DNA from 3 places in the Pseudomonas sp. LFS074 genome. Region 2 is predicted to be linked to each of the others. Evidence: riboswitches for the same ligand, from Rfam matches in the RefSeq annotation. Region 2 holds a riboswitch; each other region holds the start of a gene.
The links. A riboswitch is a leader RNA that binds a small molecule or an ion and turns the genes downstream of it on or off. The one in region 2 is predicted to bind cobalamin.
Positions count from the first base shown of each region.

Region 1: it holds a riboswitch for cobalamin, as region 2 does, so the genes downstream of both, ACNQP3_RS12645 (CbtB domain-containing protein) here and ACNQP3_RS10270 (TonB-dependent receptor) in region 2, are expected to answer to the same signal.
Region 3: it holds a riboswitch for cobalamin, as region 2 does, so the genes downstream of both, cobW (cobalamin biosynthesis protein CobW) here and ACNQP3_RS10270 (TonB-dependent receptor) in region 2, are expected to answer to the same signal.

Region 1 covers NZ_JBFPFV010000001.1:2,754,767-2,760,571, forward strand. The annotation lists gene ACNQP3_RS12615 (transporter substrate-binding domain-containing protein) at 1-84, opposite strand, end outside; gene ACNQP3_RS12620 (response regulator transcription factor) at 98-712, opposite strand; gene ACNQP3_RS12625 (DUF1272 domain-containing protein) at 935-1,177, opposite strand; gene cobM (precorrin-4 C(11)-methyltransferase) at 1,244-1,996, opposite strand; gene ACNQP3_RS12635 (cobalamin biosynthesis protein) at 2,030-2,416, opposite strand; gene ACNQP3_RS12640 (CbtA family protein) at 2,416-3,102, opposite strand; gene ACNQP3_RS12645 (CbtB domain-containing protein) at 3,112-3,300, opposite strand; cobalamin riboswitch at 3,394-3,618, opposite strand; gene ACNQP3_RS12650 (LLM class flavin-dependent oxidoreductase) at 3,732-4,832, opposite strand; gene ACNQP3_RS12655 (LLM class flavin-dependent oxidoreductase) at 4,860-5,805, opposite strand, start outside.
Region 2 covers NZ_JBFPFV010000001.1:2,224,941-2,230,745, forward strand. The annotation lists gene ACNQP3_RS10265 (DUF1624 domain-containing protein) at 1-511, opposite strand, end outside; gene ACNQP3_RS10270 (TonB-dependent receptor) at 653-2,779, opposite strand; cobalamin riboswitch at 2,888-3,096, opposite strand; gene ACNQP3_RS10275 (GNAT family N-acetyltransferase) at 3,161-3,730, opposite strand; gene ACNQP3_RS10280 (carboxymuconolactone decarboxylase family protein) at 3,809-4,153, opposite strand; gene lpxO (lipid A hydroxylase LpxO) at 4,287-5,186, opposite strand; gene thpR (RNA 2',3'-cyclic phosphodiesterase) at 5,345-5,805, shown strand, end outside.
Region 3 covers NZ_JBFPFV010000001.1:2,614,668-2,620,472, reverse strand. The annotation lists gene cobN (cobaltochelatase subunit CobN) at 1-2,106, opposite strand, end outside; gene cobW (cobalamin biosynthesis protein CobW) at 2,110-3,177, opposite strand; cobalamin riboswitch at 3,279-3,496, opposite strand; gene ACNQP3_RS12065 (glyoxalase superfamily protein) at 3,597-3,974, shown strand; gene ACNQP3_RS12060 (hypothetical protein) at 3,971-4,333, shown strand; gene ACNQP3_RS12055 (ATP-binding cassette domain-containing protein) at 4,505-5,805, shown strand, end outside.

The sequences.
Region 1 (5,805 bases), 530 kb from region 2:
TTGGCGGGGTTCGCTGCTGGCCAGCAGCGCACTAGCGTTGGCCAGGCCGATGGCCAAAAGGGCGCTCGCCAGCAGCTGCTTCATGGTAGTCGGGTGCTCAAAGGACGCTGTTACGCTTGGCCAGGTCGACCATTTCAACCAGTGATTCAGTCTTGAGCTTTTCCATGATTCGGCCCCGATACGTGCTGATGGTCTTGGCGCTGAGGTTCATGCAGGTGCCGATATTCTTGTTGTTTTCACCGCGCGCCAGGCGCCGCAATACTTCCATTTCGCGGTTGGAGAGGCTGGCCAGGCGTACTGGCTCGCTTTCCAGCGAATTGCTGTTGACCGACATCTGTGGAAAGGTTGAATAGCCCTTGACCAGGGCCTTGAGGGCAAACAGCAGCGCTTCGTGGTCCTCTTCCTTGGTGACGAAGGCGCCGATCCCGGCATCCAGGCAGCGGCGCACATACAGGTCGGTGGCCTGGCCAGTCAGCACCATGATCTTCGGCGCCGGCTCCAGACACTGCAGGCGCTTGATGACTTCCATGCCGTCCAGGCCAGGCAGGCCGATATCGAGAATGACCACGTCCGGGCGCAGCCTGCGAGCCTCCTGCGCCACTTCACTGCCATCGCCAACTTCGCCGACTACATGGAAGCGCTCGCGTTCGAGCAGTAGGCGCAGCGACAGCCGGACGATGGGGTGGTCGTCGACGATCAGCACGGTTGTCATGTGGAAAACTCCTGTAGGGATGTGGTCCGCTTCCTGGATCACTCAGGAATACGTCTGCAAGTGGGGTTGTCGGAAGCGCTGCACGATACGACCATTCCCGAAGTTTGGTAATGCCGAGTATAGAAGTGTTGAGATTTCCCGTGCCTGCTGTTGAAAAACCCTACAAAAAACAAGAAAGACATCACTGCTGACAAGGCAGTGATGTCGGTTATTTGCGGTGGTTCAGGCGCAGGCAGCGTGCGATTTGTTTACGCGCAGGGTGGAAGCGGGGTTGTTGGTCAATGCCTGGCCGACCCGCGTCGGGCGGGCCACCAGCTGACCGGTGCAATTTGGGCAACGGCCTTGGAAGCGGGTTTCGGCACAGCTACGGCAGAATGTGCATTCGAAAGAGCAGATCATAACGTCGGGGTTGTCACCCCTCAGGTCGGTATCGCAGCACTCGCAGTTGGGGCGTAATTCCAGCATGGGCAGGGCTCCTGTTCGCAGGCGGGAACCGGCAGTCTGCTATGCCCGAGGCAAGGCTGGCAATGTTCAGTCGCCAGGGCGATACAGGTGGGCGTGCCCGGCACGGTACAAGGCCGATTCGGCGAATGGCGTATCCCCCAGAACGTGGCCTACCAGGATCAGCGCCGTGCGCCGAAAGCCCTTGCTTGCCACGCGTTCGACGATATCGCCGAGGTTGCCGCGTACCCAGTCCTGGTCTGGCCAGGTGGCGCGATGCACCACCGCTACCGGGCAGTGTGCGCCGTAGTGCGGCAGCAGCTCATCGACAATGCGCGAAAGGTGTTTGACCCCCAGGTGAATCGCCAGCGTGCTGCCGTGGCGCGCCAGGTCGCCCAGTTGCTCGCCAGGCGGCATGGGCGAGCTGTCGCCATAGCGGGTGAGGATCACGGTCTGCGCCACTTGAGGCAAAGTCAGTTCGCAGCCGAGCAGGGCAGCGCTGGCCGCCGTGGCAGTCACTCCCGGGATGATCTGGTAATCGATGCCCAGTGCTTGCAGGTGGCGGATCTGCTCGCCGATGGCGCCGTACAAGCTGGGGTCGCCGCTATGTACGCGGGCTACATCCAGCCCCCGTTCGTGTGCGCTTTGCATGGCCGCGATAATCTGCTCCAGATGCAGTTCGGCGCTGTTGATCACGGCCTCGGCCTGATGGCCTTCGAGCACGGCAGCGGGCACCAGTGAGCCGGCATAAATGATCACCGGGCATTGGCGAATCAGCCGTTGGCCCTTGACCGTGATCAGTTCTGGGTCGCCAGGGCCGGCGCCGATGAAGTAGACGGTCATGGAAAGTCCTTGCAAGAAATAGGGTATGAAACGTCAGCCGGCCAGGGCGAGGGTCGCCGGGCCTAGTACCTTGCGTGGCAGCAGCAACCTAGCCGTGCCCAGTTGTTGGCTGGCCAGGGCCAGTGCCGCACTCTCGGCCACGCCCCAACAGCCGCTGTGGGCATAGGCGGTGGCCGAGCGGTGGCTGAGCAACGGCTCATAGGCTTGGAGTTGCGCGCTATGGTACAGCACCAAGGGCAAGGCCAGGCGTGCGGCCAGTTGCTGCAGGCCGGCTTCGTCGGCCTTGAGGTTGATGCTGGCAATGCCGCGCAGGTCGGAAAGCGCCAGGCCCTGGCTAGCCAGGGCTTGGTGCAGCAGGGTTTGCAGGGTATCCGCCGGGCAACCCCGGCGGCAGCCGAAGCCAGCGTAGAAAGCCGGCATCAGGCCTCGCTGGAGCGGCGGAACAGCCACGCACTGAGCAGGCCCAACGCCACCCAGAAGGCAGCGTTGGTCAGCCAGGAGGCCATCTTGAACTGCGTCTCCAGTGCTTCGGGGGCCAGGCTTTCATGGACTTCAGGCTGTGGCGCACCGATCACATGGGGGATAACCAGCAGCACGGCGCCCAGCGCCTTCAGCAGCCAGTGGCGGGCGAACACCAGCAAGGCCAGGCCAAGGGCGGTGGCGCTGGCCGTGCCAATCCACCAGGCCTGGCGTTGCCCCAGGTCGGCGGCAGCAGTGCCGGGCAGTTCCGGTGGCAACCCCAACGTTGGGGCCAGACAGAACACGGCGAAACCGGCCAGGCCCCACAAGGCGCCAGTGCTGACGCGCTTCGGCTCGCGCAGGCCATACAGTGCGGCGAGGATCAGGGCAAAGCCCACCGCCACCACCAGGTTGCCACCGGTGGTGGACAGCACGCGCTGCCAGCCGTCTTCTGGTGACCAGGCTTCGGCGCTGTGTTCATGAGCGCCCTCATTGCCGCCATGTTCGTGTTGGGCGGCCGGGGCCGAGGACTCGTAGGTTTCCGCTTCGAGAATCAGCGGGGCGACCCAAAAGCTTTGCAGCAAGGTCAGCAACAGGGCCGCAAGCAACCCGCTGAAACCCGCAGTACGGGCAATGCGCGTGATCATCAGGCGTACTCAGTGGCAGGGGAAGGCGGCGCTGTGGCGGGTGTCGTGGGCGGCGTTGTGCACGGCCTCGATGTGCGAGAAGCCGGCGAAGTACACCAGGCACAGGCCCAACAGGCTGGCGCCGACGGCGATGACTACGCGCTGGCTGAGGGTGACGGGTGTGGCAAGGCTGTGCTGCTTGGCGCTGGTGACGGGCATGACGCGTTCCTCTGCTTTTTAGTGAGCAACGGGCGAGCGCGGCAGCCCCGGGCGGGGTCGCCCAGGGGAATGCAACAGCGCCCGCCCACCGCGGGGTGTTCATGAACGCCAGGCCGGTCTCCGGGCTTGCGAGGAAGAGCAGGGCTCCTGGAACACGTCACCTTCCCATGCCGTACTACGAGGCACAGTGGTACAGACGCTTCACTCGCTTACCGTTGCGGGGGCAGCACCGGCATTGTCCGGCCCTGCTGGAGGGCCTGCGACGCACCGGTTTCCCGTTTCACCCCCTACGGGGGCACCTGAACGTGAGGCATAAGGAGAGCATGGGGCGGGCTTGGCGTCAATCTGTGGGTGCATCTGCCTTCCACCCATTTCAGGCTTGCGCGGGTTCCTGCCGGACGGCGCTATCCCTGCAGCCGTACCGCAGAAATCTACGCAGTTCGAACATCGCGGCCAGACTCACGCTGGGCTACCAGCGCGCGAATGCGCGGGATCAGGTCCTGCCCGTACTCGACCGCATCACGCAATTGGTCAAAACCGCGGAACAGGAAAGTGCTCACCCCAAGCTTGTAGTAAGCCAATGCGGCCTCTGCCACCTGCTCTGCAGTCCCCACCAGCGACGTAGAGTTACCGGCACCGCCACCCAGCGCGGCAATCTCGGTCCACAGCCGGGTGTCATGCACTTTGCGCTGGCTGGCCAGCTGCACCAGACGCTCAGAGCCGGCATTGCTCTTGCCGAAGTTCTTCTCGCGGCGGTTGCCCTGGTGGATGCCGATCCGCGCCTGGGCGTCGGCCAGAATGCGCTCGGCACGGCCCCAGGCCTCGGCCTCGGTAGCGCCCAGAATCGGCCGCAACGACAGGCTGAAGCGAATATGCTTTTCGCGTCCGTAGCGGGCGGCGGCCTTGCGCACTTTGGCGATGCGTTCGCGTACCTGTTCCAGCGGTTCGCCCCACATCATGTACACATCGGCGTGTTTGGCGGCCACTTCGACGGCCGCATCAGAGGCGCCAGAGAAATAGATCGGCAAATGCTGCACTGGCTTGACCAGGGTCAGGTTGTCTTCGACGCGGTAATGTGTGCCCTGGTGGTCGAACGGTTCATGGCGAGTCCAGGTGTCACGCAGTACCTGCAGGTATTCGTCGGTGCGCGCATAACGGGCATCCTTGTCCAGGAAGTCGCCATCGCGCTGCAGGTCGCCGCTGTCGCCGCCGGTAATGACGTTGATCGAGGCACGGCCATGGCTCAGCTGGTCAAGGGTGGCGAACTGGCGGGCGGCGAAGGTCGGGGCCTGGAAGCCAGGGCGGTGGGCTACCAGCAGGCCGATGCGCTCGGTGAGGGCGGCCACATAGCTGGCCAGAATCAACGAATCCGGCGCGCTGGTATTGACTGCCAGCAGCGCTTTGTCAAAGCCACCATACTCTTGGGCCTGGGAGAAGGCTTTGATGAACTCCAGGTCGACCAGCGGGCCGCGTGCTGCCTGTGACTCGCTGCTTTCCTGCGGGCCGATGAGGCCGATGAATTCGAGGCTCATGGAACAGAACTCCTTGTCGTGATGGGCTCAGGCAACCGCTGTCTGGGTGCGGCGCAGTGTGTTGCGGTTTTCCGGCACGTCGAGGCCGAAATGGTCTCGCAGGGTTGTACCGGCATACGTCTGGCGTACCAGGCCTCGCGCTTGCAGCAGCGGCACCACCTGCTCGGTGAAATACTGCAGGCCGTCGGGTAGCAGCGAGTTGATGATGAAACCGTCGGCCGCGCCGTTTTCGAACCAGTGCTGCAGGGCATCGCCAACCTGTTCCGGGGTACCGACGAAGTCCCGGCGTGGACGCGAGAAACGCAGCGCCAGCTCGCGCAAGGTCAGGCCTTCATCACGGGCCAGCTGCTTGAGTTGGTCCGAGGTGCCCTTGTGGCTGTCATTGCCCAGCGTGCCGAGGTCGGGGAAGGGCGCGTCCAAGTCATGGTGGCTGAAGTCGTAGTCGTTGAACGGCCGGCCAAGCGCAACCAGGGCATCTTCGATGCTTACCAGGTCCACGGCTTGCTGATAACGCTGTTCGACCTCCTCGGCGTCGCGGCCGACGATCGGGCGTATGCCGGGCAGGATGAACAATGCATCCGGATCACGGCCATGGCGCGCGGCACGCTGCTTGAGGTCCTGATAGTAAGCGTGGGCATCGTCGAACGATTCCGGGTTGACGAAGATGGCGTCGGCGTTTTGCGCGGCGAAGTTGCGACCCTCTTCCGACACGCCTGCCTGGAAGATCAGTGGCTGGCCCTGGGGCGAGCGCTGGATGTTCAGCGGGCCCTTGACCTTGAAGAACTCACCCTGGTGGCCGAGGGTGTGCAGTTTGGCCGGGTCGAAGAACTGTCCGCTTTGCTTGTCGCGGGTAAAGGCGTCGTCTTCCCAGGAGTCCCACAGCCCTTTGACCACCTCTACGTGCTCGCGCGCAATTCGGTAGCGCACGGCATGCGGCGGGTGTTCAGCCTTGCCGAAGTTGTCAGCAGTACCG
Region 2 (5,805 bases):
CGCCAACGTGCAGGCCGTCGAGCAGGTTGTGGCCGGCGACGATGATGGCGCCCAGGGTGAGCAGTGCGGCGCGTGGCAGCCACACCAGCAGGGACAAGGCGATCATGCTGACGCCGATGGCCCAGATAACCTGCAGATAGATCACGCTGGGCGGCAACTGGAAGGTCCAGGCGAAGTTGACCAGGGTGAACTCCAGCACCACCAGGAACAGCCCGCGCTTGAACAGGAATGCCGAGACATCGCTACGGCCCTGATGCTTCTCGCCGTACAGCCAGGCCGACAGGCCGGTCAGCAGGACGAACACCGGTGCGCAGAGGTGGGCCAGTGTGCGGCTGACGAACAGCGCAGGCTCGGTGCTGTCGATGGCCATGGGGTCGCTGACCTGGCGGTGCAGGAAAAAGGTCTCGCGGACATGGTCCAAAAGCATGAACAGGATCACCAGGCCGCGCAGGGCATCGATGCTCTGCAGGCGCTGGGTGATCAAGGTGGGCGTGGCGCTGGCGCTTGTCATGGAGGGTCGCTGATAGGAATGAATGTCATGTGAAACGTTATCTTATAACTAATTTATTGGAGGCTGGTAGAGGTTTTTGTGTTGCCTGTGCAGGCCTCTTCGCGGGCGCGCCCGCGAAGAGGCCGGTTCAGGCAACTCAGGTCAGAAGGTGTAATCCACCGTCGCAAAATACGAGCGCGGCATCCCCATCAACCACTGCTGCCCGCTGAACGCCGACTGCACATACTCGCGATCGAACAGGTTGTTCAACTGCAACCCCAGCCGTACATCAGGCAACACCTGCCAGGCGATGTTGGCATCGACCACGGTGTAGCCGGGGGCGCTTTGGGTATTGGCGGTGTCGGCATAACGCTCATCCACATAGCGCGCGCCAATGCCGGCTTCCACCTGTTGGCCGAAACCTTTGCTCAACCACAGGTTGGCGGTACGCCGTGGCACGTTTGCCGGCCGGTTGCCGGCACGGTCCTGCGCCACGCCGCCGACCATCTCGTCGAAGTCGTCATACCTTGCGCGCACCAGCGATGCGTTGGCAGACACCTGCCATTGGTGCGCCAGCGCCAGTTCCAAGGTCGCTTCGAGGCCATCGGAGGTCTGCTGGCCAGCCTGTTGCTTCTCGTGGGTGATCGGGTCGTCTACCAGCAGCTTCTTCTTGACGATGTGGTAGGCGGCCAGTGTCCATTCGCCACGGCCTTCCCAGAAGCGCTGCTTCAGGCCTACCTCAGTCTGCTTCGCTTCGGTCAAGTCATAGTGCATCTGGGTGGGGCTGAGGCTGATGAGGTTGTTGACCCCTTCCTCGCTGGTGGAGTACTGGCCATACAGTGACAGGTCGTCAGTGACCGCGAACACCAGCCCAGCGCGCCAGTTGCCACCTTGCAGGCTGCGGTCACTGCGGCTGTCGTTGGTCAGGTTGTCGCGGTCGATGTGGTTCTGGTCGCGGCGCACGCCGGTTACCAGCGACAGCCGGTCGCTGAGCTGCAGGCGGTTCTCGGCGAACAGGGCAAAGGTATGGGTGGTGGACAAGGTTTGCGGTCGCAGCGGCGAGGCACTGTGGAACCCGCCGGGCTGCGGTTGCCATGGGTCGATGTAGTCGCCGCCGACATCGTTGTAGGGTGAATTGCTGTCGACGTTGAAGCGCACCTTGTTGTACTCGGCCCCGACCACGGTCTTGCTGGCCAGGCCGAACAGGGTGTGGTCGAAGGTGAAGGTCTGGCGGTCGCCGAACTGTTCCTGGTTGTGCTTGATCTCCAGGTAGCTGCCGCGCAGCAACTGCTGACGCTCGGCGTCCCAGCTGTAGTCTTCGGCGTTGCGCCAGTGGCGGCGGCTCTTGATGTAGTACAGCTGGTTGCTGGCGCTGAGGTGGTCGTTCAGCGTCCAATCGGTGGTCAGCCGGGTCCACTCGTCGTCATAACGCTGCACGTCATTCTGTACGTTGTAGTTCTTGTTGCGCAGGCTACTGCGATAGTGGCCGTCGATCAGCGGCGTGCCGTAGTAGTTGGCGGGCTGCGCCTCGCCACGGTCGTGGGCGAGGGTGAAGCTGAGGTCGTCACTGGCATCGAAACGCAGCGCTGCGCTAACGGCCAGGCTGCGCGAATGGGTGCGGTCGACCCAACCATTGCCATCTTGCTGGTTCAGCGTAAGGCGATAGCTCAGGCGCTCGCTGAGGCTGCCGCCGCTGTCCAGGCCGAGCTGCTGACGGTCCCATGAGCCGTAGCCCAGACGCAGGTGGTTGCGCACTTCGCCGGCAAACGGTTTTTTCGGGATCACGTTGACGACCGCGCCGGTGGCGCCTTCGCCATGCAGTACCGAAGCCGGGCCGCGAATCACATCGATACGTTCGACCATCCACGGGTCGACAGGGAACGTTTGCGTGCCGGCGCCGGTGTAAAGGCGCGCGCCGTCGAACAGGGTCATCACCGAACTGTGCCCGGCAAAGCCGCGGGCGGACAGGCCGGTGCCGCCGTCGCCTGGGGAGCCGACGAAGGTGATGCCCGGCGAGCGGGTCACCGCATCCTGCACGGTGAGGTTGTTGCGCTGCTGAATCTGCTCGGCACTGATGCTGCTGGTACTGGCGGGTGTTTCCAGGGCACTCAGGCCAAGGCGCGAGCCGGCCTGGGTAGGCGTGGCCAGGTCGATGGCGTGGCTGTCGAGGGTGTCGGTGATGGCCGTGGAAGGCAAGGCCAGAGGCGGCGGGGCACGGTCATCGGCCAAGGCCGGCAGGGCGACGGCCAGGCAGGCCGCCAGGGGGTGAAGCTTGAACATACGGGACATGTCGTTCCACTGCTGCAGGAATGAATGCATCCCGGTGGAAAACACGCAAAGGCGAACCATGCAGGCAGGCGCGCGCACGGATTCCGGCCTGCGCCCGCCCACCGCGGGTTGCCAAGTGAAGCTCCAGGCCGGTCTCCGGGCTTGCGAGGGGCATGAAACCTTCACCTTCCCATGCCGGAGCACAGTGGTATCTCGAAGGGTTCGCTCGCTTACCGTTGCGGGGGCAGCGCCGGACTTGTCGTGGGCAACACGACGCACCGGCTTCCCGTTTCACCCTGCGCGCGGCGGCGCAGGACACCTGAAACTGGCGCGCATCTGACCATTGAAACGCGGGGGCGTCAAATTTGCTTGGGCAATGGAGGTGGGTTAGGCCTGCAAAGGCTAGCGTCCGCGGCGCCGCGAAACCCGTGCCTCGATGTTCTTGCGCCCGATCAACAGCGGGGGCTTCTCTACCACCGGCTCATCCGCCAGCCATTTGTACATCACCAGGCAGTCCACCAGCCCCAGGCGGGCATGGCGATAGGCCTTGGGCAAGCGGCCAACGGTCTCGAAGCCCAGCTTGTGCCAAAGCGCCACGGCCACTTCATTGCTGGCCACCACCGAGTTGAACTGCAGGGCCAGAAAACCTTCCTGGCGCGCCAGCTTCTGCGAGTGTTCGCACATCAGGCGCGCCACGCCCCGGCCGCGCGCCTGTTCGCAGACCATGTAGCCGCAATTGCCCACATGTGCGCCAGGCCCGGCAGCATTGGCCTTGAGGTAGTAGGAACCCAGCAGCTCGCCATCTTCTTCAGCCAGCAACGTATGCAAGGGCAGCTCCAGCCACAGCTGGCGAGCCTGTTCGACGCTCAGGGCTGGCTCGAAGGCGTAGGTTTCACGGGCCTGGACAATGGCTTGGAAGGTAGGCCAGAAGCGGTCGAAGTCTTCGGGCGTCATGGGGCGAATGTGGATCATGCGGGTTCCTGCGCGGGCTAAGCCGCCCAGTCTGGGTGGCGCGGCGCCGTCGCGCAAGGGCGGCGACGCCGTTTGTGCTCAACCGTTGGCCTTGCCCACCGCGTCCATGGCACGCGCTGAGTAGACCAGTGCGGCCCCAGCATTCATCGCCACCGCTACGCCAAGCGCTTCGGCAATTTCCTCGCGGCTGGCGCCATGCTTGACCGCCTGTTGCGAATGCACGGCGATGCAGCCGTCGCAGCGGGTGGTCACGGCCACGGCCAGAGAAATCAGCTCGCGGGTCTTGGCGTCCAGGTGGTTGGTCTTGGCCCCAGCACCGCTGGCGGTCACATAACCGGCCACGGTGTCGGGTGAGAGTTGCTTGAGATCGCCGATGCCGGCCATCAACTGCTTACGGTAGGCGTCCCAGTCCATCATGCTCATCGTCTTCACCTTGGGGGGGTTGCGAGTGGAGCTTTCAGGCTAGTCGAAGAGTGGCAAGTGCGAGGCTTGTACTTTGGTGGTCATGCAGTGGGCCTTTGGCAGCGGGCTTGCCCCAAGCCCGCGCCTACACGGTTCAGATGTAGATGAACACCAGCACCAACGCTGCGACCACTGCCCATTTCTCCAGGTAGTAACGCATGCGGTTGCGCTTCTTCAGCGCCTTGCCACGCTCGCGGATCTTGTAGATACGGGTGAACAGGCGGTTGATGCCCCCGGTCTTGTCGCTGGCATCGTTGGGCGCAGCGGCGGCGGCCATCACATTTCGGCTGAACCAGCGGTTGAACGCGGTTGCCCAGCGGTACTTGAGCGGGCGTTCGACGTCGCAGAACAGGATGATGCGGTTGTGCTCGGTGGTGTTGGCCGCGTAGTGGATGTAGGTTTCGTCGAAGATCACCCCCTCGCCATCGCGCCACGAGTACTTCTCGCCGTCCACGTCGATGTAGCAGCCGTCGTCGTTCGGCGTGTCCAGGCCAAGGTGGTAGCGGTACGAGCCCGCATAGGGGTCACGGTGGCGCACCAGCTTGGCACCCGGCGGCAGGGTGGCGAACATGGCGGCCTTGACCGTGCCGATACCTTGCAACAGCTCGGTGGTGCGTGGGCACAGCGCCATCGCCGACGGGTGGCTCTCGCCGTACCACTTCAAGTAGAAGCGCTTCCAGCCGGTTTTGAAGAACGAGTTGAAACCGACGTCATCGTAATTGTCGGACTTCTTGATTTCGCCTACGTGCAGCAGCTGGCGGCCTTCCTCGCGGATCTCCTGCCAGTGGTCCTGCAGCGGTTTCAGTTCGGGAAAAGCCTCGACCGGCAGGTAAGGCTTGGCCGGGTGCTTGGAAAACAGGTACAGAAAGCTGTTGACCGGGGCCAGGAAGCTGGAGTGGTCGCCCAGCTGACGCGTCAGCTTGTGGCGAACCCGACCGCGCAGGTGAACATAGGCGATCGAGAAGACGAAGATAAGTACGAGTGCAATTTTCATGGACGTTTACTTGTCGAAAAATGGCCATGCGCCATGGCATAAGCTCGCCAGCATAAACAATCATGGGGGCAGTTTGTACTTATTGTTACGAAACGGTGGGGCGACATTGGTGTAATGCCCTACAGTCTTGCGCAAACGTTTCATGTCAGGGAGTTTGTATGGTTCAGGATATACGCCCCAGCGGTAGCCCGTTCAAACGGCTGTTCTTCGCCTTGCCGGTCAACGATGCCCAGCGCAGTGCTCTGGCCCAATGGCGCCGGGGCCTGAGCCTGCGCAGCGGCAAACCGGTGCCGGCAGCCAATTTCCACGTCACGCTGCTGTTCCTCGGTGATGTGGACGCCGCCCAGCTGCCAGCGATCTGCGCGGCGGTCGATCAACTGGCGCTGCCGGCCACGGCGCCGCGGCTGTTGCTCGACCGTTTGCAGGTGTGGCAGCGGGCCGGAGCGCTGGTGCTGGAGGCACAGCAGACACCGCCGGCCCTGTTGCACCTGGTGTACGGCTTGCAGCAGGCGCTGCTGCCGCTGGGGGTGGAGGCGGCCAACCGTGAGTATCGGCCGCACCTGACGCTGTCCAGGGACTACCACGGCCAGCCACCCGAGGCCAGCAGCGCGCCGGAGTT
Region 3 (5,805 bases), 390 kb from region 2:
CCCTTCAGGCGACTGCCCGAACACGTGCAGCCCATCGCGAATCTGCGATTCCTTGAGGTCACACAGGTAGGTGTCCAGGCGTGGCAGCCATACGGCGGCATCGTCCAATTGCCCTTCCAGTTGCAACTCGCGGTCGATGTGGTTGGCTTTTACCAGTTCGAGAATATCGCGCTGCAACTCGCGAGCACGCCGTGGGTCGAGCAGCTGCGCTTCGTAGAACTCATCAGCCAACTGTTCCAGGTGGCGCAGCGGCCCATAGGTTTCGGCACGGGTCAGCGGCGGCATCAGGTGATCGATGATCACCGCCTGGGTGCGGCGCTTGGCCTGAGCACCCTCGCCCGGGTCGTTGACGATGAACGGGTAGATGTTCGGCAGCGGGCCGAGCAGCGCATCCGGCCAGCACTGTGCCGACAACCCCACGCCCTTGCCGGGCAGCCACTCAAGGTTGCCGTGCTTGCCGACATGGATCACCGCGTCGGCGGCAAAGGCGTGACGCAGCCAGAAGTGAAACGCCAGGTAGCCGTGCGGCGGCACCAGGTCGGGGTCGTGGTACACCGCGCTCGGGTCCACCTGATACCCCCGCGCCGGCTGGATACCGACGAAAGTCAGGCCAAAGCGCAAGCCGGCGACCATCAGCCGGCCGCTGCGGTACATCGGGTCTTGCTCGGGCGGCCCCCAGCGTTCCAGCACGGCCTGGCGGTTGGCGTCGGGCAGGCGCTCGAATGCAGCCTGGTAGTCGGCCAGGCTCAGGCTCTGGGCGCAGGGGCGTTGGTCCAGGTGGTCAAGGTCGTTGGTCACGCCACCGAGCAGTTGGTGAATCAACTGCGTGCCGCTGCTCGGCAAATCGGCCAGCGGATAGCCTTCGGCCTGTAGCGCCTTGAGGATGTTCAGCGCCGCTGCCGGGGTGTCCAGGCCGACGCCGTTACCAATGCGGCCATCACGGGTCGGGTAATTGGCCAGCACCAGGGCAATACGCTTTTGGGCATTAGGCAGGCGCGCCAGCTCAACCCAGCGGCGGGCCAGCTCGGCGACGAAGTCCATGCGCTCGGGGTGCGCGCGGTAGCACACCACGTCGGACTGGCTGCGCTCGCTGCGCCAGGCCATGTCCTTGAAACTGACCGGACGGGTGATGATGCGCCCGTCCAGCTCCGGCAAGGCGATGTGCATGGCCAGGTCACGCGCGCCCAGGCCCTGCTCGCTGGCTTCCCAGCCGGGCTGGTTGTCTTGCGCGCAAATGGCCTGCAACACCGGGATGTCACGGCGCAACGGCCGCAGGTTGGGGCGCTCTGGGCTGGACAGGGCAAAGCCGGTGGTATTGACCAGCACTTCAGCGCCGACCTCGTCCAGCCAGGCTTCGACCTGCTCCAGGCAGGCGCTTTCCTTGAGGCTGGCCACGGCGATCGGCAACGGGTTCAGCCCGGCTGCTTGCAGGCGCTGGCAGAACACGTCGATGAAGGCGGTGTTGGCCGCCTGCAGGTGCGAGCGGTAGAACAACAGCGGCGTCACCGGGTAATCCGGGTGCCAGTGCGGGTACCAGTCTTCTAGCGCAACGCTCCCCTTGGCCGGGTGATACACGGCGGTGCGTGGCAAAGGCTGTGGCTCGTCCCAGGCGTAGTCACGGCCCAGCCACTGGCTGGCCAGGCAATTGAACAGGTTGATGGCATTGGCCTTGCCGCCCTGGCGCAGGTAGTGCCAGAGGCGTTCGGCCTGTTCGCCACAAACGTTACCCAAGCTGGTCAGTTCCGGGTCCGGGCGATCATCGCCCGGCACCAGAATCAGTTGCACGCCACGGGCGGCCAATTCGACCAGTTGCTCGACGCCGTAGCGCCAGTAGCCAACGCCACCGTGCAGCGACACCAGAATGACCTTGGCGTGGCGCAGCACCTGGTCGACGTACAAGTCGACCGAGGCATGGTTCTGCACCTGCATCGGGTTGGCCAGGCGCAGGCTGGGGAAGTCTTCAGGCAATTGCTCGGCGGTATCGGCGAGCAATGCCAGGTGCGAATCGCCGCTGCAGAGAATCACCAGCTCGGCGGGTGTCTGGCCGAGGTCGGCAATGCTGTCATCCGGCACGAAGCCGCCGGGCTGGGTCCGCAGCAGGTGCATGGGTCAGGCGCCCAGGGCCTGGCGCAGGCGCGCTTCCAGTTGAACAGCGTCAAGGTCCTGACCAATCAGCACCAGGCGGGTGATGCGCGGCTCGTCGTTGCGCCAGGCGCGATCGAAGTGCTTGTCGAAGCGGGTACCCACGCCTTGCACCAGCAGGCGCATCGGCTTGCCCGGGATGGCGGCGAAGCCCTTGGCACGCAGGATGCCGAACTCCACCACCAGTTGCGTCAGTGCGTCGAGCAGCAGGCTTTCGTCGGCCTCGGGCAGGTCGATGGAGATGGAATCGAAGGCGTCGTGGTCATGATCGTCATGGTCGTCGCCGTCGTGGTGCGTGTCGTGGTGGGTGCGGCGGCCATCGATGTGCGCCTCGGACTCGGCACCCACGCCCAACAGCACTTCCAGTGGCAGCTTGCCGCTGCTGGCCTCGATCACCTTGACGGCCGGCGGCAGTTCTTCAGCCACTTCGGCGCGCACCTTGGCCAGGCCTTCGGCGTCGATCAGGTCGGCCTTGTTCAGTACCACCAGGTCGGCGCTGGCCAGCTGGTCGGCGAACAGCTCGTGCAGTGGCGATTCATGGTCCAGGTTAGGGTCGAGTTTGCGCTGGGCATCGACCTGGTCCGGGTAGGCGGCGAAGGTGCCAGCGGCCACGGCCGGGCTGTCGACCACGGTGATGACCGCATCGACGGTGCAGGCGTTGCGGATTTCCGGCCACTGGAACGCTTGTACCAAAGGCTTGGGCAGGGCCAGGCCGCTGGTTTCGATCAGGATGTGGTCGAGGTCGCCACGGCGTGCCACCAGCTCGCGCATCACCGGAAAGAATTCTTCCTGCACGGTGCAGCACAGGCAACCATTGGCCAGTTCGTAGACGCGGCCGCTGGCTTCTTCCTCGGTGCAACCGATGCTGCACTGTTTGAGGATTTCGCCGTCGATGCCCAGCTCGCCGAATTCGTTGACGATAACCGCGATGCGGCGGCCTTGGGCGTTGTCGAGCATGTGGCGCAGCAAGGTGGTCTTGCCCGAGCCGAGGAAGCCGGTGACGATGGTGACGGGGAGCTTGGCCAGTGTTTTCATGTCGCATTGCCCTTGGCAGTGTGGCGCGGGCATGCAGGACGACAGCCACGGGCCAGAGGTTGGCCGAGCTTGTTCGCCACCGGATCACCCCGCCCGGTTGAAAGTCGAAAACGTGACGAGGCAGGTCTCCTGGCTCGCACCGTTCCAGGCCCCCGTTCGGTTGAACAGCGGGCTGGCGGGATGACGCCTTCCCGCGCGCTGGCGCAGTGGCAGTGTCGATCCGTTGTCGGTGCTTACAGTTGCGGGGGCAGCCGCGGCGTGTACCGCGTTCCCATCTTAGCTTCGGCCTGGCCGAAGAACCTCGAACTGGCAAGGCTACGCAGTGGCTGGCGGGTGGTCAACCATTGCGGCGGGCTGGTCGACCACTCTTGGTTCTACTGCGTTACAGTAGCGACTCTGCCCACGGTCAAGGACGTCCCATGCCCCTCGCCCCCGCCATACCCGTACTGCGCATCTTCTCGGTCGACAAGGCCAAGGAGTTCTACCTCGATTTCCTCGGTTTCAGCCTGGACTGGGAGCATCGTTTCAGCCCGGACCTGCCGTTGTACGTACAGATTCACCGCGACGGCCTGATCCTGCACCTTTCCGAGCACCATGGCGATGCATGCCCCGGTTCTACCGTGTTCGCCCGCATCGACGACCTGCGCGCGCTGGAGCGCGAGCTGCAGGACAAACAGTACGGTTACGCCCGGCCAGAGGCCGAGCGCCTGGACTGGGGCCTGCAGATGCAGGTGTGGGACCCGTTCGGCAACCGCCTGCGCTTTTGCCAGCAGATCGATGACGAGGCCAACCCGTGAAGGCACTGGGCAAACGCGAAATGGCCCGCCTGGAGCGGGAGCTGGTGGCGTGCCTGACCGATGCCTGCGAAACCGCCAAGGCGCAGATCGTCGGTTTCAGCTGGCTCACTCACCGCCTCGACCCCGAGGACTTTCCGGGCAGCCTTCGTATTACCTGGGTATTTGAGCAAGAGGCCGACAAAGCCGCTGCCGTCGCGGGCGAAGCGAAGGCGCACATGCTGGCGTTGACCCGCCATGCACTGGAGCAAGCCGGCATACAGCTGGACCATCCGGCCTGGCATGTGCGGTTCGACAGTGAACAAGCCTGCGCGCACGGCCACGCCGGGGACTGGGCTAAACGCTTGCAGGCGCAACGCTGAGGCCCCAACCGGCGGCCGGTGCTTTACCCGGCCCCGGACGGTCCGTTAGGCTACGCGCTCTCTAATTACGAGGTGTTCGTCCAATGCGCCATTGATGCCGCCGTCCGTTCGACGGCCAGTCTTCAGCCTCCGGCTCGCTCCGGAGATGTCGCGGCATTTGTGGAGTTGTGCATGACGAACACGTCGATTCTGACGCTGGACAGCGTCTCCTTGGCCTTGCCTGATGGCAGGCTGCTGTTCAGCAACCTCAACGAAACCTTCGACCAACGCCGCACCGGCCTGGTCGGGCGCAATGGCGTGGGCAAAAGCCTGCTAGGGCAGATTCTTGCCGGCCAGCGTGAACCCAGCAGCGGCCATTGCCGGCGCCTCGGGCCTGTCCATTTGCTGGACCAGCAAGTCATCGAGCGCAGCGCCACGCTTGCCGACCTGGCCCAAGTGGGGCCGGTGATTGCGGCGCTGGAGCGTATCGAGCAAGGCAGCATCCAGCCCCACGATTTCGACACCGTTGGCGAGCGCTGGGATATCCGCGAGCAATTGCAACGCCAGCTTCAGGGCCACGGCCTGGGCCAACTCGACTGGCGCCAGCCCGCACGGAGCCTGAGCGGCGGCCAGGCCATGCGCGTGGCGCTGATTGGCGCGTGGCTCAGCGATGCCGACTACCTGATCCTCGACGAGCCAAGCAATCACCTGGACAGCGACGCCCGTGCCCAACTGCTGAGCATGATCGAAGCCTGGGACCGTGGCTTGCTGGTGATCAGCCACGACCGCAGCCTGCTGGCGCACATGGCACGCATTGTTGAATTATCCAGCCTGGGTTTGCAGGGCTATGGTGGCAACTACAGCATCTATGCAGCGCAAAAAGCCAACCAGACGGCGCAGGCCCAGCAGCACCTTGCCCGGCTGAAGCAGGCGCAGCTACGCCAGGCCCGTGAACTGCAGCGCCAGCGCGAAGACCTGGAGCGCCATCAGGCGCGGGCCGGGCGCCAGGCCAAGCACGCCAACCAGGCCAAGATCCTGGTCGACCGCCAGCAGGAGCGCAGCCAGTCCACTGCTGGCAAGCAGCGCCGCGACCATCGCGATGCCCAGCAAGCGTTGGTGGGTAAAGTACGTGACGCCGCCCGTGAGGTCGAGCAAGAAAGCGCTATTACCTTGCACGCGCCTACACCTCAGCGTCATCCAGGCCGAGAAGTGTTGGCCTTGCAGGCACTTCGCTTGCCCCATGGCACCCGCAAACCGCTTGACCTGCGTGTGTGCCTGGGCCAGCGCGTGGGGCTGATCGGCGCCAATGGCAGTGGCAAGTCCACCCTGCTCAGGCTGCTGAACGGGGAGTTGCCGGCACCGCCCGACAATGTGCGCCTCAGTGGCGAAACCGCCCTGCTCGACCAGCACTGCAACACGCTAGCGGGCCACGGCAGCGTGCTCGAACACCTGCGCCAAGCCAACCCGATGCTGGCCCAGGGCGAGTTGCGCAG